DNA from 4 places in the Nitratireductor sp. WH36-1 genome. Region 2 is predicted to be linked to each of the others. Evidence: predicted binding sites of a transcription regulator. Region 2 holds the regulator's gene; each other region holds the start of a gene.
The links. Region 2 encodes PhoB, which activates phosphate uptake and scavenging genes when phosphate is short. Its sites were predicted from a motif close to TGTCATNNANCTGTCAT; they were not measured.

Region 1: a site for PhoB is predicted at 4,227-4,243, ahead of AC4PTT_RS01870 (alkaline phosphatase D family protein). Genes of this name have one in related genera too.
Region 3: a site for PhoB is predicted at 3,677-3,693, ahead of AC4PTT_RS09985 (esterase-like activity of phytase family protein). Genes of this name have one in related genera too.
Region 4: a site for PhoB is predicted at 3,752-3,768, ahead of AC4PTT_RS02110 (esterase-like activity of phytase family protein). Genes of this name have one in related genera too.

Annotation. Positions count from the first base shown of each region.
Region 1 is NZ_CM178970.1:384,850-390,901, forward strand. It holds gene typA (translational GTPase TypA) at 1-1,198, opposite strand, end outside; gene AC4PTT_RS01865 (MBL fold metallo-hydrolase) at 1,442-2,338, opposite strand; gene AC4PTT_RS01870 (alkaline phosphatase D family protein) at 2,573-4,141, opposite strand; gene AC4PTT_RS01875 (M3 family metallopeptidase) at 4,280-6,052, opposite strand, start outside.
Region 2 is NZ_CM178970.1:586,372-592,423, reverse strand. It holds gene AC4PTT_RS02860 (sigma-70 family RNA polymerase sigma factor) at 1-439, opposite strand, end outside; gene AC4PTT_RS02855 (NepR family anti-sigma factor) at 445-651, opposite strand; gene AC4PTT_RS02850 (response regulator) at 854-1,648, shown strand; gene AC4PTT_RS02845 (DUF1328 domain-containing protein) at 1,781-1,948, shown strand; gene AC4PTT_RS02840 (hypothetical protein) at 2,037-2,378, shown strand; gene phoB (phosphate regulon transcriptional regulator PhoB) at 2,462-3,148, opposite strand; gene phoU (phosphate signaling complex protein PhoU) at 3,185-3,895, opposite strand; gene pstB (phosphate ABC transporter ATP-binding protein PstB) at 3,930-4,745, opposite strand; gene pstA (phosphate ABC transporter permease PstA) at 4,760-6,052, opposite strand, start outside.
Region 3 is NZ_CM178970.1:2,135,121-2,141,172, forward strand. It holds gene rpoC (DNA-directed RNA polymerase subunit beta') at 1-3,602, shown strand, start outside; gene AC4PTT_RS09985 (esterase-like activity of phytase family protein) at 3,856-4,947, shown strand; gene AC4PTT_RS09990 (transcriptional regulator) at 5,027-5,308, opposite strand; gene rpsL (30S ribosomal protein S12) at 5,778-6,052, shown strand, end outside.
Region 4 is NZ_CM178970.1:429,457-435,508, reverse strand. It holds gene AC4PTT_RS02135 (propionyl-CoA synthetase) at 1-688, shown strand, start outside; gene AC4PTT_RS02130 (SDR family NAD(P)-dependent oxidoreductase) at 759-1,553, shown strand; gene AC4PTT_RS02125 (VOC family protein) at 1,684-2,058, shown strand; gene AC4PTT_RS02120 (helix-turn-helix transcriptional regulator) at 2,071-2,781, shown strand; gene AC4PTT_RS02115 (DUF1013 domain-containing protein) at 2,905-3,612, opposite strand; gene AC4PTT_RS02110 (esterase-like activity of phytase family protein) at 3,840-6,038, shown strand.

The sequences.
Region 1 (6,052 bases), 200 kb from region 2:
TTGGCTCGAGAAGATTGCCATTCTCGTCCTTCTGCATCACCACGCGCGGACGCGAAACGGCAAGCTCGAAGCCCTCGCGGCGCATGGTCTCGATCAGAACGGCAAGCTGAAGCTCGCCACGGCCGGAGACGTAGAAGGAATCCTTGTCGTCGGCTTCCTCGATCTTCAGCGCGACATTGCCCTCGGCCTCCTTCAGGAGGCGGTCGCGGATCACGCGGCTCGTCACCTTGTCGCCCTCGGTGCCGGCCAGCGGCGAGTCGTTGACGATGAAGCTCATGGTCACCGTCGGCGGATCGATGGGCTGTGCCTCCATCGGCTGGTTGACGGAGGGATCGCAGAACGTGTCGGCCACCGTGCCCTTGGAGAGGCCGGCAATGGCGACGATATCGCCTGCCTGCGCTTCCTCGATGGGCTGGCGCTCGAGCCCGCGGAAGGCGAGGATCTTGGAAATACGGCCGGTCTCAAGCAGCGTGCCGTCGTGATGCAGCACCTTCACCGCCTGGTTCGGCTTGATGGAGCCGGCTGCCACGCGGCCGGTGATGATGCGGCCGAGGAACGGGTTGGCTTCCAGGATCGTGCCGATCATGCGGAACGGACCGGGCTCCGTGCTTGGCTCCGGCACATGCTTCAGCACCAGATCGAAGAGCGGGGTGAGGCCCTCATCCTTCGGACCTTCCGGGCTGTAGTTCATCCAGCCATCGCGGCCCGAACCGTAAAGGATCGGGAAGTCGAGCTGCTCGTCGGTGGCGTCGAGTGCTGCGAACAGGTCGAACACCTCGTTGATCACCTCGTCGGCGCGTGCGTCCGGGCGGTCGATCTTGTTGATGGCGACGATCGGCTTCAGGCCAACCTTCAGCGCCTTGCCGACAACGAACTTGGTCTGCGGCATCGGGCCTTCGGCCGCGTCCACCAGAAGAACTGCGCCATCCACCATGGAGAGGATGCGCTCCACCTCACCACCAAAGTCGGCGTGTCCGGGCGTATCGACGATGTTGATGCGGGTGTCGTTCCATTCCACCGAGGTGGCCTTGGCGAGAATGGTGATGCCGCGTTCTTTTTCGATCTCGTTGGAGTCCATGACGCGTTCGGCGACGCGCTGGTTCTCGCGGAACGCGCCGGACTGCTTCATAAGCTCGTCGACGAGTGTCGTTTTCCCATGGTCAACGTGGGCGATAATCGCAATGTTGCGCAGTTTCATATGTGCTCTTTGGGGTCGGTAGGCGCGCGAAAGGCAAGGCGCGGCCCTGTTGCGTTGCCGCGCTCTTACAGGTTTTTTCGCAATTGCGAAAGTCCGCAGTGCCCGTTGTCGACCCCGGGACCGCTCAAATCATTGTTCTTGCGCAATTCCGGACGGAAAACCGGTTCCCGCTTTTCCTGGAATTGTCTAGCGCATCGGCCCGAAAATCGGGATCGATTTTCGGAAAGCACGATGCACGGCGCTCTAGCCCCAGGACGCGCCTTCAAGCGCGTTGAGCGGAAACTTCAGATAGCGCTCGCCATTGGCTTCCGGCGCGGGAAGCTGGCCCGCATTCATGTTCACCTGAAGCGCATGCAGAATGAGCTTCGGCATGGGCAGCGTCCTGTCGCGCGCCTCGCGCACGGCAACGAATTCCGCCTCTGTCGCGCATTTCGACATGTGGCTGTTGGTGGCCTTCTGCTCGGCAACCGTGCTTTCGAAGCGCGGCTCGCGTCCGCCCGGCTGATAGTCATGGCCGACGAAGATGCGCGTTTCGTCCGGCAGGCTGAGAATGTCCTGAATGGACTTCCAGAGCCGCTCCGCGCTGCCGCCGGGAAAGTCGCAGCGCGCGGTGCCGGAATCGGGCATGAACAGCGTGTCGTGCACGAAGGCCGCATCGCCGATCACATAGGTGATCGAGGCCAGCGTGTGACCGGGCGAGAACATGACCTTTGCCGGCAAAGATCCGATGGTGAAGGTCTCGCCGTCAGCGAAAAGCCTGTCCCACTGCGATCCGTCTGCCTGGAACTCCGGCCAGTTGTAGATGCTTTTCCAGAGCTTCTGCACCTCGACCACTTTCTCGCCGATGGCGATCGGCTTTCCGGTTCTGGTTTTCAGATAGCTCGCGGCTGAAAAATGATCGGCATGGGGATGGGTGTCGAGAATCCACTCGAGCTCGAGCCCCTTCTCCTCGATGAAGGCGAGGAGCCGGTCGGCGTTTTCCGTGGAGGTTGCGCCGGATTTCTCGTCGAAATCGAGAACGGGATCGATGATTGCGCATTTGCCGGTCGCCGGATCTGCGACGACATACTGTGCCGAGAAGGTGCGCCTGTCGAAGAAGACGGTCACGTCGGGCCGGGCAGGACCTGCGTCTGCGGTCATTTCGGCTCCCTGGGGCGCGCCTGTCTGATGCATCTTGCTCTCCACGGTTTTCGACAGCTTTCCGAGTTTAGTTAGTGTGCGTTGCGGAAAGATGCAATTTCGCAGACTGCGACCAATTGGGCATGATTTTCTAAGAGTAACCGGATTACCTCCAGTCATTTGCGTGGCACATGCGCTCGCGCGAAACAAAAAACCGGGGCGCAAAGGTCCCGGTTCGAGTGCATGCGCTCAGTGTCAGGCCGAGCGCACGGGATCGAGCGTCATTGTGTAGAGCTCGTTGTCATCGCGATCCATAAGGCGCACCGTCATCTGCTGGGTGTCGGCGTCGATGTCGACCAGGCCGAAGAACTGGAAGCCGTCCGAAGGCGGCAGGTTCACGCCCTGCTCCTTGCTCGGGGCCTTCACATATTTCAGTTCCGGGCCGAAGGTCTGGTCCAGATCGTTGGGGCCGAACGTGCCGGCGTGCAGCGGGCCGGAAACGAATTCCCAGAACGGGTTGAAGTCCTGGAACTGCGCCTTGTCGGGATTGTAGTAGTGGGCAGCCGTGTAGTGCACGTCGGCGGTCAGCCACACCGTGTTCTCGATGCCCGCATTCTTGATGAAGCGCAGCAGCTCGGCGATTTCCAGCTCGCGGCCCTTGGCAGCGCCATCGTCGCCATTTGCAATCGCCTCGATCTTCTCGCCGTCACGCACCACAAGGCCGATCGGCATGTCGCAGGCGATCACCTTCCAGGTGGCGCGCGAGTTCGAGAGTTCGCGCTTCAGCCACTGCATCTGCGCATCGCCCAGAATGCGGGCCTCATCGCTCAGCTCATCCTGCATGGAAGCGGTGTTGGGGCCGCGATAGGAGCGCAGGTCGAGGAAAAACACGTCCAGCATCGGCCCGTAGGCGATCTTGCGGTAGACGCGGCCGGGCTCTGCCGGTGTGAAGCGGATCGGCGACATCTCGTGGAACGCGCGGGCAGCGCGCGCCTGCAGAAGCGCCACCGATTTCTCGGTGTAGCGGTCGTCTTCGGTGAGGTCCTTGGAGGCCGACCAGTTGTTGACCACTTCATGGTCATCCCACTGGAAGAAGGTCGGGCACACGGCGTTCAGCGCGCGCACATGGTCGTCCATCATGTTGTACTTCCACTGGCCGCGGAACTCGTCCAGCGTTTCAGCGACCTTGCGCTTCTCGTCGATCACCACCTTGTTGATCCATTTGGAGCCGTCCTTCAACTCCACCTCGTCCTGGATCGCGCCGTCGGCATAGATCGTGTCGCCGGAATGCAGGAAGAAGTCGGGCTCGTGCTTCGACATGGTGGCATAGGTCTTCATGCCGGTCTCATCGATGCCCCAGCCCTGGCCGGCGGTGTCGCCCGACCAGGCGAAACGGATGTCGCGGCGTGCAGAGGGCGCGGTGCGGAAGCGTCCGACAATCGGCTCCGAGCGCGCCGAAACGTCGGAGAGATCCACGGCGGTCATGCGGTAGAAAATATCCTGATCGGGCGTCAGGTTCTCCAGCAGCCTTTTCACGGCGAGATCGCTGTCGGGCAGGGCGTCGAGGCTCGGCAGCCGGGTCGGGTTGGCGAAGCTCTCGGTGGTCGAGACTTCAAACTCCACCCGCGCCGGGCGATCCGTGCGGGTCCAGATCATGCCGGTCGTGGTGTCCACGTCGCCGGACTGGACGCCATGGGTGAAGACGGGGCGCGACGAGGCGCGCGAAATGGCGGGCATGGCCAGCCCGCCAAGCGTGGTGGCAAGTGCGGTTGCGCCGCTTCCGATCAGGAATTTGCGGCGGGTGCTCACTCCAAAGGACTTCATGACAGTCTCCCTCGATCTGGTTGGGTCGTGGGAGGCAATTTCACCGTTTAGTGTGGCAACCGGTTATCGGCGGCGTGACATCTATCTGACCATTGAATGACGGCCCGCAGGCAGGCCGTCATCGTCAGGTTCTCGGGCCTAGGCGAGCCCCTTCTTTTCCATCATGGCTTCCGGCGTCGGCATGCGCCCGCGGAACGCCTTGTAAAGCTCTTCGGGATCAGCCGACCCGCCGGCCGCATAGATGTGCCGGAGCAGTTTCTTCGCGGTTTCGGGATCGAACGGATCGCCCGTTTCCTCGAAGGCGCGGAAGGCGTCTGCGTCGAGCACTTCCGACCACAAATAAGAATAATAGCCGGCTGAATAACCGTCGCCCGCAAACACATGCAGGAAATGCGGCGTTCGGTGGCGCATCACGATGGCGTCCGGCATTTCCATCTGCTTCAGCGTTTCCGCCTCGAAGTCCAGCGGCGCTTCGGGTGCTTCGGCCTGGCTGTGGAACGCCATGTCCATCAGCGCCGAGGCGGTGAACTCCACCGTTGCAAAGCCGGCGTCGAAGGTGCGCGCCGCGCGCATCTTCTCAAGCAGTTCCTGCGGCATGGGCTGGCCGGTTTCGTGGTGCAGGGCGAATTTCTGCAGCACCTCCGGCACGGTGAACCAGTGCTCATAGAGCTGCGAGGGCAGCTCCACGAAGTCGCGGGAGACCGAGGTGCCGGAAATCGACGGCCAGGTCACGTCGCTCAGAAGCCCGTGCAGCGCATGGCCGAATTCGTGAAACAATGTGCGTGCTTCATCGACCGAGAGAAGGGCAGGGGTGCCCTTGGGCGGCTTTGCGAAGTTCATCACATTGTAGATGATCGGCGTCTTGCCGGCGCCCAGCCGATAGCCCGACTGCAACCCGCTCATCCATGCGCCGGAGCGCTTGGACGGGCGATTGAAATAGTCGGCCAGGAACAGGCCGCGTTGCGAGCCGTCGGCATTGCGCACGATGAAGGTGCGCACGTCTTCATGCCAGGCCGGAACGCCCTTCTGCTCCTCGAAGGTCAGGCCGAACAGCCGGTTGGCGACGTCGAAGGAGGCGGCGATCACGTTTTCGAGTGCGAGATAGGGTTTCAGCGCGCTTTCATCGAAGGCGAAGCGCTCGGCGCGCCGCTTCTCCGCATAATAGCGCCAGTCCCAGGGGGCGATGGCGTGGTTCTGGCCGTCTTCGGCTGCCAGCCTCGCCAGTTCCTTTTCGTCTTCGGCGGCTTTCTCGCGCGCCTTTCGCCAGACCGGCTGCAGCAGCTCCTGCACGGCCTCCGGCGTTTTCGCCATCGTGTCGTCCAGCTTCAGCGCGGCATAGGTTTCATAGCCGAGCAATCGCGCCTTTTCTGCGCGAAGCTTCAGCGTGCTCGCAATAATGTCGGCATTGTCCGTGTCGCCGCCATTCTCGCCGCGTTTGGCGAATGCGTTGAACACCTTCTCGCGCAGGTCGCGCCGTTCGGAGGAGGCAAGGAACGGTTCCACGATGGAGCGTGAGAGCGTTGCCGCATAGCGGCCCTGCTCGCCGCGCGCTTCGGCGGCTTCCGCCATCGCGCTCTTCAGCGCGTCGGAGAGCCCGGCCAGGTCGTTTTCCTCCAGAAACAGTGACCAGCCGCTTTCGTCTGCAAGCACGTTCTGGCCAAATGTCGCGCCAAGTCCGGCCAGTTCCTCATTGATCACGGCAAGCCGCGCCTTGTCGTCTGCGTCGAGCTGCGCGCCACCGCGCACAAAGCGCTTCCAGACCTTTTCAAGAACGCGGTCGGTCTCTGCATCAAGGTCGAGCGTGTCGCGCGCCTGATAAAGCCGGTCGATGCGCTCAAACAGCGCCGCGTTCATGAGAACGGACGAGATGTGCCGGGCCATGCGCGGCGAGATTTCCCGTTCCAGCGCCTG
Region 2 (6,052 bases):
GGCTCTTGATCGTGCCGACCGCGCAATCGCAGATCTCCGCCGCTTCCTCATAGGAAAAGCCGGACGCGCCGATCAGGATGATCGCTTCACGCTGGTCTTCGGGCAATTGCTCGAGAGCGCGCCGGAAGTCCTTCAGATCGACCGAACCCTCCTGCGCCGGGTGCACCGACAGACGTCCGGTGATCGCACCGTCCGCATCTTCGACCTCGCGCTTGCGCTTGCGCATCTGCGAGTAGAACTCGTTGCGAAGGATGGTGAAGAGCCAGGCTTTCAGATTGGTGCCCGGCTGATAGCTGTTCTGTTTGTCCCACGCCTTGACCAGCGATTCCTGCACGAGATCGTCCGCCCGGTCCGCACTTTTTGAAAGCGAAACGGCGAAGGCGCGCAGGCTTGGCACAGCGGCCAGTAGATCGTCACGAAAGCCCGGATAAACACTCATATATATCAGTCCTTGTTTCCGGCCGTTTCAGCGCCGCTTTTCTGCTCAAGCTGATTGAGAAGGTCGCTGAACCGATCCGGAATATCTTCCGTTACCAGGTCGTCGTAATATTGCCTGAGCTTGCGTCCGATCTCTGAGTTTGCGCCGAGCGGGTCTTCATCCTTGCCGCGCCGGGTCAAGCTTCCTCGGGTGTTTGGTTTGCCGTAATTCATGCCCTGTCTTTTTCCATCAAATCTGGTCTCCCAATGACCCGAAACCGTCCGCATCGCCCGGGCCACAACTGTCTCGTCTGCTTTCAAACGCCATTGAGCGGAATTCGTTCCCTCCGACGGGAACATTTTCGCATATGGGGCGTTTCACCCGTCACAAATGCACTAATTCTCATTGCCATGTCTTGAGGGAGACTTGAAATCCATGACCCTGTCAGCGCGTATCGCTCCGCACCTTCCTTACCTGCGGCGCTTTTCCCGGGCCGTTTCCGGCTCCCAGTCCAGCGGTGACGCACTGGTGGCTGCGACGCTTGAAGCGTTGATCGCCGATACGAGCATCTTTCCCGAGGCATCGACCGACAAGATCGCCCTCTTCAGGCTCTTCACATCGCTGTTTGAAACGCTGGACGTTCCGGTCCCCGAAGGCACGCCGAGCTCGGCATGGGAAAAGCGGGCCATGAGCAACCTTTCTTCGCTCGCGCCCCGTCCGCGTCAGGCCTTCCTGCTGGTGGCCGTAGAGAATTTCCGGCCGGAAGAGGCTGCGGAAATTCTCGAGACGGATATGAAAGGCATCAACACGATGCTGCGCGAAGCCAGCGAGGAGATTTCCCGTCAGGTGGCGACAGACATCCTCATCATCGAGGACGAGCCCCTGATCGCCATGGACATCGAGGAGATGGTCGAAAGCCTCGGGCATCGCGTGGTCGGCACGGCCCGCACCCACAAGCAGGCGGTCGAAATGTTTGCCAAGACGCAGCCGAAAATGGTGCTGGCCGACATTCAGCTTGCCGATGGCAGTTCAGGCCTTGATGCGGTGAACGAGATCCTCGACGCGGCCACCGTGCCGGTCATCTTCATCACCGCCTTCCCCGAGCGGCTTCTGACGGGCGAGCGCCCGGAACCGACCTTCCTTGTGACCAAGCCGTTCAGCCCGGAAATGGTCAAGGCGCTCATCAGCCAGGCGCTCTTCTTCGATCAGCAGGCGCACGCGGCGGCCTGACAGGCCCCCGCTTCTTCACGCGTTTCTCAAAAAAGCCGCCTCCGGGCGGCTTTTCTTTTGCCCAAAATCTCTCCGGCGGAACCAAATCCGAATGCCAGACGTTTAACCGGCATAACTAAACGGAGAGACAGAATGCTATACTGGGCCCTGATATTCCTTGTCGTCGCGATCATCGCCGGCGCACTCGGTTTCGGCGGAATTGCCGGCGCTTCGGCAGGCATTGCGCAGATCCTCTTCTACATCTTCCTCGCCCTGCTCGCGATCTCGCTGATCATGGGCCTTCTGAAACGCGGTCGCTAAACGGCGACGCACACATAAACGAATGCGGCATAAGCGAACCGGACCATCCATGGCTTCCGTTTCGTGAAGACAATGAAAGGAGAAAGCCATGGAACACATCGCTGCACTTCTTTTGATTGTCGGCTGCTCAGGCAATGTGGGGGCCGGCGACACGCGCGAATGCCAGGAACTGCCCGCCCCCACCCCGGTCTACGAGACGTTTGAGGAGTGCGAGGCGGAGAAGCCGGTTGCAATGCGCGAGCTGGAAACCGAAGCGCCGCAGGTTCTCGCCACCTGCGTCTATGTGGATCCCGCACTCGTCTATGACGATGCGATCCTGGAGTGGGACATCACCAGCAATGGCGAGCTGACCGCTTCCATCGAGCCGGTGACGAGCTTTGCCGTGGCGCAGAACGAGCATGCCCGCCCCGGACACGCCGCCACGAAATAACGGGCCACGAAATAACGGCGAAGAGCTTCAACGAAAAAGCCCCGGTCGAACCGGGGCTTTTTTTAATGGCTGTATCGCGTTTGTCAGGCTTCGCGGATCGCATAGCCCGCGCCGCGAATGGTGCGGATCACATCGGGCAGACGCCCGTGGTTCACGGCCTTGCGCAAACGCCCCACATGCACGTCCACGGTGCGCTCGTCGATATAGATCGTCTCGCCCCAGACATTGTCGAGCAGCTGGCTTCGCGAGAAGACGCGGCCGGGATGCTGCATCATGAATTCCAGAAGGCGGAACTCTGTCGGTCCGAGACGGATCTCGTTCTTGCGGCGATAGACACGGTGCGATTCACGGTCGAGCACGATGTCCCCGACCGAAAGAACCGTCGAGAGCACTTCCGGCTTCGCGCGCCGCAGAAGCGCGCGAACACGCGCCACGAATTCCGGCGTCGAGAAAGGCTTCACCAGATAGTCGTCCGCGCCGGTTGAAAGGCCGCGCACGCGGTCGCTTTCCTCGCCACGGGCGGTGAGCATGATGATCGGCAGGCGCTCCGTTTCGGGGCGCATGCGCAGCCGGCGGCACAGCTCGATGCCGGAAACGGCCGGAACCATCCAGTCCAGAACGAGCAGATCGGGTACGTTTTCCTGCAGGCGCACTTCGGCTTCATCGCCGCGAGAGATCATCTCGACCTGATAGCCTTCGGCTTCCAGATTGTACTTGAGCAAGACGCAAAGCGGTTCGTCGTCTTCAACGACCATGACCTTGGGGGCAATCATGGCAGGCATTCTCCTCGGGCAGTCTACGGCCGGTTAGACATCGGATTCGACCGTCATCTGTGTTTCGTCAAGCTTCGGCCGCTGGACCGGAAGCTGGGACCCCGTCACCACATAATAGGCATTTTCGGCGATATTGGTCACATGGTCGCCGATACGCTCAAGATTTTTCGCACAGAACAGGAGGTGCGTGCAGGCCGTGATGTTGCGCGGGTCTTCCATCATGTAGGTGAGGAGTTCGCGGAAAACCGACGTGTACTGAATGTCGATTTCCTCATCCTCGTCGCGCAGCCGGATTAACGCCTCGGCATTGCGCGCCACATAGTGCTCGACCACCGAATTGACCTGTTTCAGCACGAGGCCGGCCATCGCGTCGATGGAATGCGCAAGCGTGCGCGGCGTGGCGCTTTCGCCCACGGCGCCGACGCGCTTGGCAATGTTCTTGGCCAGATCGCCGATGCGCTCGAGATCAGCCGCCATGCGGATGGCGCCCACGACGCTGCGCAGATCCTGCGCCATCGGCTGGCGCTTTGCGATGAGCGTGATGGCGCGCTCATCAAGGTCGCGCTGCTTGGCGTCCATGATCGTGTCATCGGAGATGATGCGCTGTGCAAGCGCCGTATCGGAGTGCAGTAGCGCCCTGGTGGAAGCGCGCGTCATCTCGCCGGAGAGATCGCCCATGTCGCGGATGAGGCGGTCGATTTCACCGAGTTCCTCATCGAAGGAGCTGACTGTGTGCTCGCCCATGGTCTGGTTCCTTATCTGTGCGTTTGCCGCGCCGTCAGCCGAAGCGTCCGGTGATGTAATCCTGGGTGCGCTTGTCATCCGGATTGGTGAACATCTTGTCCGTCGGGCCTTCCTCGACCAGATTGCCGAGGTGGAACATGGCCGTGCGCTGCGAGACGCGGGCCGCCTGCTGCATGGAGTGCGTGACGATCACGATCGTGTAGTTCTCGCGCAGCTCGTCAATCAGCTCTTCCACCTTGGCGGTGGCGATGGGATCAAGCGCCGAGCAGGGCTCGTCCATCAGGATCACTTCCGGCGACACGGCAATGGCGCGCGCGATGCATAAGCGCTGCTGTTGACCACCGGAAAGACCGGTGCCGGGCTCATGCAGGCGGTCCTTCACCTCATTGAAGAGGCCAGCCTTCTGGAGGCTCGCTTCCACGACCTCGTCGAATTCCGACTTCTTCGTCGCCAGACCGTGAATGCGCGGACCGTAGGCGATGTTCTCGTAGATCGACTTGGGGAACGGATTGGGCTTCTGGAAGACCATGCCGACCCGGGCGCGCAGCTCCACCACATCGATGCGGGGATCGTAGATATCCTCGCCATCGAGCGTGATCTTGCCGGTGATCCGGGCAATGTCGATCGTGTCGTTCATGCGGTTCAGGCAGCGCAGGAACGTGGATTTGCCACAGCCCGAGGGGCCGATCAGCGCGGTCACCTGGTTTTCGCGCACGTCGAGATTGACGCCGAACAGCGCCTGTTTCTCGCCGTAGAAGACGCAGACGTCTTCACCGCGCATCTTGAGGGTGTCCGAGTTCTGGCTCGCATCCAGTGCTTCTTCAACAGCAGCATCAGTGAGCATGTTCATGTCCTTCCACTCCGTTACCAGCGACGCTCGACGCGCCGCCGCAGAATAATGGCGGTAATGTTCATCACGGCGAGGAACAGCAACAACACCATGATAGCGCCCGAGGTGCGCTCGACAAACGCGCGTTCGGCCTCGTTCGCCCACATGTAGATCTGAACCGGCAGCGCCGTAGCGGGATCGAGCGGCGTGGTCGGGTAATCAGCCACGAAGGCCACCATGCCGATCAGAAGCAGCGGTGCGGTTTCGCCAAGCGCCTGCGCCAGACCGATGATCGTGCCCGTGAGAATGCCGGGCGCGGCCAGCGGCAGCACATGGTGAAACACCGTCTGGGTGCGCGAAGCGCCGAGGCCGAGAGCTGCCGCACGGATGGAGGGTGGCACGGCCCGCAGCGCTGCGCGCGTTGCGATGATGATCGTCGGCAGGGTCATCAGCGTCAGCACGAGGCCGCCCACCAGAGAGGCGGAGCGCGGCAGATGCATGAAGTTGATGAACACGGCCAGGCCCAGAAGACCGAAGACGATGGACGGCACGGCCGCCAGATTGTTGATGTTGACCTCGATAAGATCGGTCAGCTTGTTCTGCGGTGCGAACTCTTCAAGATAGATCGAAGCGGCAACGCCAATGGGCAGCGCCAGAAGCAGCACGATCATCATCATGTAGAGCGAACCGACGATGGCCACGCCCATGCCGGCCGTTTCAGGACGGCTTGATGCGCCACGGATGAAGAGACCGGTGTTGAAGCGCTGCTCCAGAACCCCGTCCGCTTCCATCGTGCGGATCCATGTGAGCTGCTGGTCGGAAACCTTGCGGCGGCTTTCGTCCACCTCGAGATTGACCTGCCCCTTCACGGCGGAATCGACATCGCCGCTCGCCAGCACCCACACATTCCGTGTCGTGCCGATGATCGCGGGATCGGACACCACCATGTCGCGCAGCTGCGTGCGCACGCCATTGGAGATGAGCCCGCCCACTTCGCGAACCAGCTTGCGGTTTTCAGGATCAACCCCGAGTTTGGCCACCAGAGCTTCGGTCGCGAGCTTGGGATAGTTTGCCGTCAGAAGCTTGTTCGGATCAGTCGCGCGCTCGCCTTTCGGGTCGATCACGCTCTCGGCGAAGTTGACGTCCAGATTGATCGAGGTCTGCCAGAAGGCGGTATAGCCATTGGAAACCACCGACCAGAGGAGCGCAGCCAGAAAGAAGATGCCGACAGCGATGGCCACGATGCCGTACATCCGGAAGCGCTGCTCTGCCGCATAACGCTTCTTGATGCCGATGTCGCGCCGCGCGGCGGCTGCGCGGGGGGCATT
Region 3 (6,052 bases), 1.5 Mb from region 2:
CCGGCGATCTGCGCTCCGAGCTTGCGTCCACCACGTCCGAGCTGAAGCAGAAGAAGCTTCTGAAGCGCCTCAAGGTGGTCGAGAACTTCCTGGAGTCGGGCAACCGTCCGGAGTGGATGATCATGAAGATCGTCCCGGTCATTCCGCCGGATCTGCGTCCGCTGGTTCCGCTGGATGGCGGTCGTTTCGCGACCTCGGATCTGAACGACCTCTACCGTCGTGTGATCAACCGTAACAACCGTCTGAAGCGTCTGATCGAGCTGCGCGCACCGGGCATCATCATCCGCAACGAGAAGCGCATGCTTCAGGAATCCGTGGATGCGCTGTTCGACAACGGCCGCCGCGGCCGCGTCATCACGGGTGCCAACAAGCGTCCGCTGAAGTCGCTCTCCGACATGCTCAAGGGCAAGCAGGGCCGCTTCCGTCAGAACCTGCTCGGCAAGCGCGTCGACTACTCCGGCCGTTCGGTGATCGTGACCGGTCCCGAGCTGAAGCTGCACCAGTGCGGCCTGCCGAAGAAGATGGCTCTGGAGCTCTTCAAGCCGTTCATCTACGCACGTCTCGACGCGAAGGGCTATTCGTCCACCGTCAAGCAGGCGAAGAAGCTGGTCGAGAAGGAAAAGCCGGAAGTCTGGGATATCCTGGACGAGGTGATCCGCGAGCATCCGGTTCTTCTGAACCGCGCGCCGACGCTGCACCGTCTGGGCATCCAGGCGTTCGAGCCCACCCTCATCGAAGGCAAAGCGATCCAGCTGCACCCGCTGGTCTGTACCGCGTTCAACGCAGACTTCGACGGCGACCAGATGGCCGTTCACGTGCCACTGTCGCTCGAAGCGCAGCTTGAAGCGCGCGTCCTGATGATGTCGACCAACAACATCCTTCACCCGGCCTCCGGCGCACCGATCATCGTGCCGTCGCAGGATATGGTTCTCGGACTCTACTACCTGTCCATCATGAACCAGAACGAACCGGGTGAGGGCATGGTGTTCGCCGACATGGGCGAGCTGCATCACGCACTCGAGACCGGCGTTGTCACGCTTCACACCAAGATCAAGGGCCGTTTCAAGACTGTCGACGCGGAGGGCAACCCCGTATCGCAGATCCACGAGACCACGCCTGGCCGTATGATCGTTGGCGAGCTGCTGCCGAAGAACCACAATGTGCCGTTCGACATCTGCAACCAGGAACTGACCAAGAAGAACATCTCCAAGATGATCGACACGGTCTATCGTCACTGCGGTCAGAAAGAGACGGTCATTTTCTGTGACCGCGTCATGCAGCTCGGCTTCGGCCATGCTTGCCGCGCCGGCATTTCCTTCGGCAAGGACGACATGGTCATTCCGGACACCAAGGAAAACCTGGTGGCCGAGACCGAGGCGCTCGCGAAGGAATACGAGCAGCAGTACAATGACGGCCTGATCACCCAGGGCGAGAAGTACAACAAGGTCGTCGACGCCTGGGCCAAGTGCTCGGAAAAGGTCGCCGACGAGATGATGAAGCGCATTAAGGCGGTCGAATTCGACGATGACGGTCGCCAGAAGCCGATGAACTCGGTCTACATGATGTCGCACTCCGGTGCCCGTGGTTCGCCGGCGCAGATGCGTCAGCTTGCCGGCATGCGCGGCCTGATGGCCCGTCCGGATGGCTCCATCATTGAGACGCCGATCATCTCGAACTTCAAGGAAGGCCTGACCGTGATGGAGTACTTCAACTCCACCCACGGCGCCCGTAAGGGTCTGGCCGACACGGCTCTGAAGACGGCTAACTCGGGTTACCTGACCCGCCGTCTGGTTGACGTGGCTCAGGACTGCATTGTCACCGTGCCGGATTGCGGCACCGACAAGGGCCTGACCATGCAGCCGATCGTCGACGCCGGTCAGGTGGTTGCTTCCATCGGCCAGCGCGTGCTGGGCCGTACCGCGCTTGATGACATCATCAATCCGGCAACCGAAGAAGTCATCGTTGCTGCCGGTCGGTTGATCGACGAGCGTGACGTTGAAGCCATCGAGAAGGCAGGCATCCAGTCCGTCCGCATCCGCTCGGCGCTGACCTGTGAAGTGCGCGTCGGCGTCTGCGCGGTCTGCTACGGCCGTGACCTTGCACGCGGTACGCCGGTCAACATCGGTGAAGCTGTCGGCGTCATCGCCGCTCAGTCGATCGGTGAACCGGGCACGCAGCTCACCATGCGTACCTTCCACATGGGTGGTACGGCGCAGGTGGTCGACCAGTCGTTCCTCGAAGCTTCCTTCGAAGGCACGGTCAAGGTTCGCAACCGCAATGTGGTGCGCAACTCCGAAGGCGATCTCATCGTGATGGGCCGCAACATGGCGGTTCTCATCATGGACGAGAACGGCGAGGAACGTGCAAGCCACCGCCTGACCTACGGTTCGCGTCTGTTCATCGACGAGGGCGACAAGGTGAAGCGCGGTCAGCGTATCTCCGAGTGGGATCCCTACACCCGTCCGATGCTCACCGAAGTGGAAGGCACCGTGGCGTTCGAGGATCTGGTGGATGGCGTGTCGGTTCAGGAAACCGCCGACGAATCCACCGGTATCACGAAGCGCGAGGTCATCGACTGGCGTTCGACGCCGCGCGGCACCGACCTGAAGCCGGCTCTGACGATCCTCGACTCCAAGGGCAAGATCTCCAAGCTTGCTCGTGGTGGCGACGCGCGGTTCCTGCTTTCGGTGGAAACGGTACTCTCCGTGGAGCCGGGCTCCAAGGTTATGCCGGGCGACGTGATTGCACGTATCCCGACCGAAAGTGCCCGTACGAAGGACATTACCGGTGGTCTGCCGCGCGTTGCGGAACTGTTCGAGGCCCGTCGTCCGAAGGATCACGCCATCATCGCCGAGATCGATGGTACGGTTCGCTTCGGCCGGGACTACAAGAACAAGCGCCGCATCATCATCGAGCCGCATGACGCGACTCTGGAGCCTGCGGAATACCTCATTCCCAAGGGCAAGCCGTTCCATCTTCAGGACGGCGACCAGATCGAGAAGGGCGACTTCATTCTCGACGGCAACCCGGCGCCGCACGACATCCTGGCGATCAAGGGCGTGGAGGCTCTTGCTTCCTACCTGGTCAACGAAATCCAGGAGGTCTATCGCTTGCAGGGCGTGTTGATCAACGACAAGCACATCGAGGTGATCGTTCGCCAGATGCTGCAGAAGATCGAGATCACGGCACAGGGCGACTCGACCTACATTCCGGGCGATCACGTCGACTCCGTGGAGTTCGACGAGGTCAATGACCGGTTGGTGGAAGAGGGCAAGAAGCCTGCCGAGGGCCAGCCGGTCCTGCTCGGCATCACCAAGGCTTCGCTGCAGACGCCGTCCTTCATCTCCGCGGCCTCCTTCCAGGAGACCACCCGCGTGCTGACCGAGGCGGCTGTTGCCGGCAAGGTCGACACGCTGCAGGGCCTGAAGGAAAACGTCATCGTCGGTCGTCTGATCCCGGCCGGTACGGGTGGCGCGATGAGCCAGGTTCGCCGGATTGCGCGCTCGCGCGACGATCTGATCCTGGACGAGCGTCGCAAGACCTCGGGCGTGGAAATGGCCGATCCGATGATCGCCGACATGACGACGAGTGCTGCCGAGTAATCGGCAGACCTCTTCTCAGAGAATGCAGAAGCCGGGCCTTGTGCCCGGCTTTTCTTTTGGCAGTCCACCGCCATCGTCGCGTGTCTGTCACCCGGCTGCATCATGAGGTTCTCCAGATCGCCGTGCGTTCATCCGGACGCACAAAGGGCGATCCAAACCATCGATGGAGCGTCGGATAAGCCGAAAACCGGTTTCGGTTCTTCGGTCCGATGCTCTGGAGGCGCATTCGCGCCCGGTTCACGGAGAAGACCTCATGTTCAGGAAATTAGTGCTCGCTGCCGCATTGTCCGTTTCGGCGCAGTCTCTGGCTCATGCCGAAGCCATGATGAAGCCCGCTTATCTCGGCGAAATCGTCCTCCCCAGCGGTCTCATGATCTCCGGTGTCGAGTTCGGCGGCATTTCCGGCCTGGACTACGACGCGGATGCGGATCTGTTCTACGCGATTTCGGACGACCGGTCGGAGAAAGCGCCGGCGCGGTTCTACCGTCTGAAGCTTGTGATCGAGGAAGACGGCGTGAAGGGCGTCGACATTGTCTCGAGCCATGTGCTGCAGGGTGAGAATGGTGAGCCCTTCGCGGCCAAGACGATCGATCCCGAAGCGATCCGCTACGATGGTGCGCGCCAGAGCGTGTTCTGGTCGAGCGAACGGGATGCCAAAGGCAAACCGACGCTCTTTGAGGCCAAACCGGACGGCGGGTTCAAGCGCAGTTTCGCGGTCCCCGGCGCTTATCTTCCCGATGCGGCCGGCGAGCGCGGCATTCGCAACAATCTGGCGTTCGAGGGGCTGACGCTTTCGGTCGATGGAGAGACCATCTGGGTCGCGACCGAGAATGCGCTCGTTCAGGACGGACCGAAAGCGACGCTTGAGGCGGGAAGCCCTTCGCGTATCGTTGGTTTCAACGTCGAAAGCGGCGAGCCGGTTGCCGAATATGTCTACGAAACCGGAACGATCCACCAGAAGTCGGAAACCGAGCCTTACTATAACGACAATGGTCTGACGGAGATCCTCGAGATCGACGCCGGCACGTTTCTCGCGGTCGAGCGCTCCTTTGCGCTGGGGACCGGAAACGAGATCAATCTCTATCGGGTCGAAACGGCGGGTGCGACCGATATTCTCGGTGCTGACAGCATCGCAGACCGCGATGTCACGCCGGTCAGCAAGACGCATGTTCTGAAGATCGGGGAAGGGGACTTCGGTCTCGACGTGGACAACATCGAATCCCTGACCTGGGGGCCCGTCATTGCTGGCCGGAAGACGCTGGTTCTGGCATCCGACAACAATTTCAACCCGAACGGCCAGTTCACCCAGTTCGTGGTGTTCGCCCTGGATGCGCCTTCTCAGTAAAGCGGGACGACCGAGGCTCGCTCATAAAGAAGAAGCCCGGCGCGATGGCCGGGCTTCCTGTCTCTGATCCGTGAAGGGGTCAGACCGGTTCGTCGAAGGTGACGATTGCGATCTCGCCTTCAAGCGCTCCCTGCCAGGCCGACAGGTGTGGCTCTTCATCGGGCTCGCCCTGCATGTCGCCGATCTGGTCCAGCTCGGCTTCCGCGTAGCCTTCGCGCGCGAGGGCTTCCAGCGCCATTCGCACCGCCGTGTCGTCGTCCGGGGCCTGCAGCATGATGTGCACGCCCTCGCTCTCATCACCCTTTTCGCGCCAGACCCGGCCGGTGATGATGGTGACGGGGCGATGTTCAGATTCGCTCATGGTGATTCCTGATTCTTGCCAACCGGCAATCGCTTACTATATGAAGCCTGCTTCTCGCATGCGGGATTGGAGAATGACAGAGATGGAGCGCCGTTTTGGTTCGAAATGGCGCTGTTTCGGGAAATAATCTGTCGTTTTAACCCTGTCTGGCTCGGCGATGGCCTGCGGTACAAGATAATCCTGGCGGCGGGGTTGACGGTTAACCCTCATGCGAGTAATTACCGCTTCGTCCGAGCCGATGTGAGGCTTTTTCTTTCGGGGCGACGCGCCCCGGATCAGGTCTCAAACAGGGTTCGTTTTTGCGAGCGACAGAATTTGCGGCGCATGAAGCGGAAACGCTTCCTCTGCTTTTTGTCCGGGCAAGACCGTTAAAAGCGGTTTGCAGCCTGGATTTGTGCGTAGAGCAAATTTTTGTTCTGGATGCGGCCCTCGGGCTTGAGACACGGAATTTGTAACAAGGGAAGGTTTGATGCCTACCGTTAACCAGTTGATCCGCAAGCCGCGCATTGCGCCGGTTAAGCGCAATAAGGTTCCGGCCATGCAGGCCAACCCGCAGAAGCGGGGTGTTTGCACGCGTGTTTACACGACGACGCCGAAGAAGCCGAACTCGGCCATGCGTAAGGTGGCCAAGATCCGCCTCGCCAATGGCTTCGAGGTCATCGGCTATATCCCGGGTGAGGGGCATAACCTTCAGGAGCACTCCGTGGTGATGATCCGCGGCGGTCGCGTGAAGGACCTTCCGGG
Region 4 (6,052 bases), 160 kb from region 2:
GGACCCCGTCGGGCTTGGCATGCTGCCGGTGAAGTATGGCTCACCCGGCGTGCCGATGCCGGGCTATGACGTGCAGGTTCTGGACGATGCGGGACACCCCGTGCCGGCGGGCACGCTCGGCAATGTGGTGGTGAAGCTGCCGCTGCCGCCCGGCGCACTGCCGACGCTTTGGAACGACGACAAGCGGTTTCGCGAGGCCTATCTCAGCGAGTTTCCGGGTTACTACAAGACGGCGGACGCCGGCATGCTGGATGAGGACGGGTATCTCTTCATCATGGCGCGCACGGACGACATCATCAATGTGGCGGGACACCGGCTTTCGACCGGCGGCATGGAGGAAGTGGTGGCCGAGCACCCCGCCGTTGCCGAATGCGCGGTGATCGGCATTGCCGACCAGCTCAAGGGTCAGGTGCCCTGCGGCTTCGTGGTGCTGCACGGCAGGGCCGGGGCGGACATGAGCACGGTGGAACGCGAGCTGGTGGCGATGGTGCGCGAGCGCATCGGGCCGGTTGCCGCGTTCAAGAAGGTGGTGCCGGTGAAGCGGCTGCCCAAGACACGCTCGGGCAAGATCCTGCGCGCCACCATGCAGAAGATCGCCGACCATCAGGAATGGGCGATGCCGGCCACTATCGACGATCCGGCGATCCTCGATGAAATCAGCGAGGCGCTGGACAAGTCCAGGAAGTGACGGGCGCTGCCCTTGACCTTGCCGTGCCCCAGGCGCAGGGTCCGGCCGATTTTTGGCATAAGGATTCAACATGGCACTGGACGGCAAGACAGCAATCGTAACGGGCGGCGCGAGCGGCATTGGCTATGCAATCGCCGAGCGGTTTCTGCGCCACGGCGTCAAGGTCGTGATCGCCGATGTCGATGGCGAAAAGGGTGCGCAGGCGCTTTCCGATCTGGAAAAACTGGGCGATGCGCGCTTCGTGAAGGCGGATGTGAGCAAGCGGCTGGACGTGCACAACATGCTGGCGGAAACCATCGACGCCTTCGGCGACGTGGACATTCTCGTCAACAATGCCGGCATCGTGCATGCGTCGGACTTTCTCGACCTGAGCGAAGAGGATTTCAGCCGCGTTCTCGACATCAATCTGAAGGGTTCCTTCCTCGCGGGACAGGCCGTGGCCCGCTTCATGGTCGAGAAAGTGCAGAATGGCGGTGCGCCGGGCACGATCATCAACATGTCGTCGATCAACGCCGTTCTCGCGATCCCCGAGCAGATCGCCTATTCGGTTTCCAAGGGTGGCGTGAACCAGCTCACCCGCGTCATGGCGCTGGCGCTCGCGCCCTATGGCATTCGCGTCAACGCGATCGGGCCGGGCTCGATCATGACCGAGATGCTGGCCAAGGTGAACAGCGACCAGGCGGCGCGCAACCGCATGCTCTCGCGCACGCCGCTCGGCCGCGCCGGCGAGCCAGGCGAGATCGCCTCGGTGGCAACCTTCCTGGCCGATGACGATGCAAGCTATGTGACGGGACAGACGATCTACGCCGATGGCGGACGCCTGCCGCTGAACTACACGGTGGAAGTGAAGCCGGATATCTCCTGACAAAACGGCGTCAGCACCGGTCGGCGATGATGCCCTGCCCTTTTTCTGCGCAGCGTAACAGCCCTCCTGACAGTGTGTTGTCAGGAGGGCTGTGTCATTCTGCAGGCATTGAAAATGGAGGGTTACCCAAGTGTCTGCCACTTTGCCGTTGCATGCTGTCGTCTGGGCGGAAATTCCGGTCACCGACCTGGACCGGGCACGCGCTTTCTATGGCGCTGTCGTTGAAAATGAACTGGCGCTGCGGGAAGACGGGCCGAACCCGTTTGCCGTGTTCGCCTCGAAAGACCCGCAGGAATCCATCTCGGGGCACATCTACCCCGGCAAGCCGGCTCCCGAAGGCACCGGGCCGACCATTCATCTCGCAGTCGCAGCGCCGCTTGAAGACGCCATGAAGCGCGTGACGGACAATGGCGGCAAAGTGGTGTCGCCCATCGTCACTATTCCTGCCGGTCGTTTCGTGTATTGTCTCGATCCCGACGGAAACAGCTTCGGAATTTTTGCGTGAGGAGAACAACGCATGCGCCGTGCTGACCGACTTTTTCAAATCGTCCAGCATTTGCGGGGCGGGCGCCTGGTTACGGCGCGTTTGTTGAGCGAGCGTCTCGAAGTCTCGGAACGCACGATCTATCGCGATATCGCCGACCTGCAATCGACCGGGGTTCCCATCGATGGCGAGGCGGGCGTGGGCTATCTGATGCGGGAGGGGTTCGAGCTCCCCCCGCTCATGTTCACCCGCGACGAGATCGTGGCCCTGGTGGCCGGGGCGCGCATGGTGCGCGCCTTCGGCGGCGCAGCGATGGCGCGTGCCGCCGAAGAAGCGCTCATCAAGATCGGAACCGTGCTGCCGGAACCGGAGCGCGACCGGATTGCAAAAACCGAAATTCACACCCCGCGCTGGGTGGTGAGCGACATGGACCGCCAGACCATCGATGCGCTGGAGCGCGCGGTGGAAACGCGCGACGTGCTTGCCCTCGACTACCGCGACGAGGCAGGCCGGACATCGGAGCGCGATGTGCGGCCTCTGGGCCTGTGGTTCTGGGGAAAGGTCTGGACGCTGGTGGCCTGGTGCGAGCTGCGCGGAGATTTCCGCACCTTTCGCATCGACCGCATTGCGGCGATCAAGCCGGCAGGGCGCGGGTTCCGGCCAGAGCGCGGCAAGCAGCTTGCCGACTTCTACCGCCGCATGGAAATTCATGAAGCCATGATCGGCAGGGCACAGGCCTGCTGAACCGGAAGATCGTCTGCAACAGGACTTTCTGCCGCCATCACCCGATACGAAAACAGCCTGATACGAGATCAGGCTGCTCTAATTTCTCCCCGGCAATCCGGGGAGATTATCAGGTATCGCGAATCAGGACTGATCGTCCTCATCATCGTCATTGTTTTCGGTGGAGCGCATCGACGAGAGCTTTGCGAAGACGGCTTCTGCGTCGAGTTCCTTCTCTTCCGAGGAGGACGAATCCTGCTCGCCGAGCGGCAGATGCTCGGTCTCGGATGCCGGCAGAAGCGTTTCGCCGGTGCTCTCCTGCGGCGGCAGGTAACGGGCAGCGCGCTGCACTTCCAGATCCAGATCGATCTGCGAGCACAGGCCCAGCGTCACCGGGTCCATCGGCACGAGATTGGGCGAGTTCCAGTGGGTGCGCTCGCGAATGGCCTCAATGGTCGACTTGGTGGTGCCGACGAGACGCGAAATCTGCGCGTCCTTGAGCTCCGGATGATTGCGCACCAGCCAGAGAATGGCGTTGGGGCGGTCCTGACGCTTGGAGAGCGGCGTGTAACGCGGCCCCTTGCGCTTGGTCTCCGGCACACGCACCTTCGGCTCGGAAAGCCGCAGCTTGTGGTTTGAATTGCGCTCGCCCATGGCGATTTCTTCGCGGGTGAGCTGGCCGGTCATGACCGGGTCCATGCCCTTGATGCCCTGAGCGGCGTCGCCATCGGCAATGGCACCAACCTCAAGCGGATGCAGCTTGCAGAACTCTGCAATCTGATCGAACGTCAGCGCCGTGTTGTCGACCAGCCACACGGCGGTGGCCTTGGGCATGAGAAGCGTGTTGGCCATAGTTCAAGAATCCTCTTCCTTCGCCCGCGTCCCTAGCGCGGGCGGTGGTTATAACCACCGATGTTGGGAAATTTCGTCCGCTTTATAAACTGAAACACCCCCCTTACGCAACAAATTGCGCAGCACCCCGGAACGGGGACGTCACCGAACCGTCATTGATCCGTCATCGGCGTGAAACCAAGCCCTCCGATTGTGCCGCTCCTACGGGACTTGAGGGAGTTTTGAACATGCAACGCAACGCGATCATTCTTGCTCTGCTGGCCAGCACGGCTGTCATCTTACCGGCTCAGGCAGAGATGAATTTCAACCGCATCGCCACTTTTGCCGTGGCCGAGAACCTGCCGGCCGATGCCGACCGGGCAACGGAGACCTCTTCCGAGATCATCGCCCGCAGCGCCGACGGCAAGACGCTGATCTATTCCGACAGCCCGCTGGGCGGCGTCGGCTTTGTCGACATCAGCGATGCAGCCGCGCCGAAAGCCGGTGGCGCCGTGATGCTGGACGGCGAACCCACCTCCGTGGGCGTGGTCGGCCAGAAAGCGATTGCGGCGGTGAACACCTCGAAGAGCTTTACCGAGCCTTCCGGCAATCTGGTGGTGATCGACATGGCGGCGAAAACCGCCGAAGCCTCCTGCGCGCTGGGCGGACAGCCGGATTCGGTTGCGATCAGTGCCGATGGACGCTTTCTTGCTGTCGCCATCGAGAATGAACGCGACGAAGACCTGAATGACGGCGTCATTCCGCAGATGCCTGCCGGCGACCTCAAAGTGTTCACGCTCACCGACGGCATGCCCGATTGCGACAGCATGAAAACCGTCTCGCTTGCCGGTCTCGCCGAAATCGCGCCGAGCGACCCGGAGCCGGAATTCGTGGATTTCAACGACGCGGGCGAAATTGTCGTCACGCTTCAGGAAAACAACCACATCGCGGTGGTTTCGGCCGAAAGCGGCGCGGTGGTGAACCATTTCGCCGCCGGCAGCATCGACCTCGAACAGATCGACACGCTGGACAATGGCGCAATCGACTTCGATCAGGCGGCAGCCAATGTGAAACGCGAGCCGGACGCCGTGAAGTGGCTCGACAATGACCGCTTCGTGACCGCCAATGAGGGCGATTATGAAGGCGGATCGCGCAGCTTCACCATCTTCAACAAGACGGGCGAGGTTCTGTTCGACAGCGGCAATGATCTGGAATTCCGCGCCGCAGCCGCCGGCCACTACCCGGACAAGCGTTCCGACGCCAAGGGCACCGAGCCCGAGGGCCTCGAAGTCGCGACCTTCGGCGATCAGCGATACATCTTCGTTGCGCTGGAGCGTGCTTCGCTCATCGCGGTCTACCGCGACACGGGCGGCGCGCCGGAATTCGTGCAGGTGCTGCCGTCGGGCATCGGACCGGAGGGTCTGGTCGCCATTCCCGAGCGCAACCTCCTGGTGACGGCCAATGAGGCGGACCTGATCGAAGACGGCGGCGCACGCTCGCATGTGATGGTCTACGAACTTTCCGAGGGCAAGGCCGCCTACCCGACCATCGAATCCGCCATGGACGAGAACGGCGCACCGTTTGGCTGGGGCGCTCTTTCGGGCCTCGTGGCTGATCCGGAAAAGCCCGGCACGCTCTACGCCGTGTCGGATTCGTTCTACGGCAACCAGCCCGCGATCTTCACCATCGACGCGACGCAGACGCTGGCGCGGATCACGAAAAAGACGGTCGTGACCCGCAATGGCGCGGCTGCCCAGAAGCTCGACCTCGAAGGCATCGCCAATGATGGCAAGGGCGGCTTCTGGCTCGCTTCGGAAGGCCGCACCGACCGCCTGACGCCGCACGCGCTGTTCCGCGTCGATGCAAAGGGCGAGATCAAGCAGGAGATCGCACTTCCCGCCGAACTGCTCGCCGTGGAGCAGCGCTTCGGCATGGAAGGCGTGACCGTGGTTGGCGAAGGCGACGACCAGATGCTGGTGATGGCGATCCAGCGCGAATGGAAAGACGACCCGAAGGGCCAGGTGAAGCTGGTGAGCTACAAGCCTGCCTCCAAGGAATGGGCTGCCGTTCGCTATCCGCTGGATGCGGCGGAAAAGGGCTGGGTCGGCCTTTCCGAAATCACCGCCCATGACGGCAAGCTCTACATCGTGGAGCGCGACAACCAGATCGGCTCGTCGGCGAAGATCAAGAAACTCTACAGCGTGTCGCTGGACGGTTTCGCACCGGCTGCGCTGGATGCAGACCTGCCGCTGGTGGAAAAAACGCTGGAGCGTGACCTGCTGCCCGAGATGAAAGCCGCGACGAATGGCTATGTGGTCGACAAGATCGAGGGCTTCGCCATCGACGCGAACGGCACCGCCTATTTCGTGACCGACAATGACGGGGTGGACGATTCGTCCGGCGAGACCATCTTCGTCAATATGGGCAAGCTCAGCGCGACCCACTGACCTGGATCGTTGTT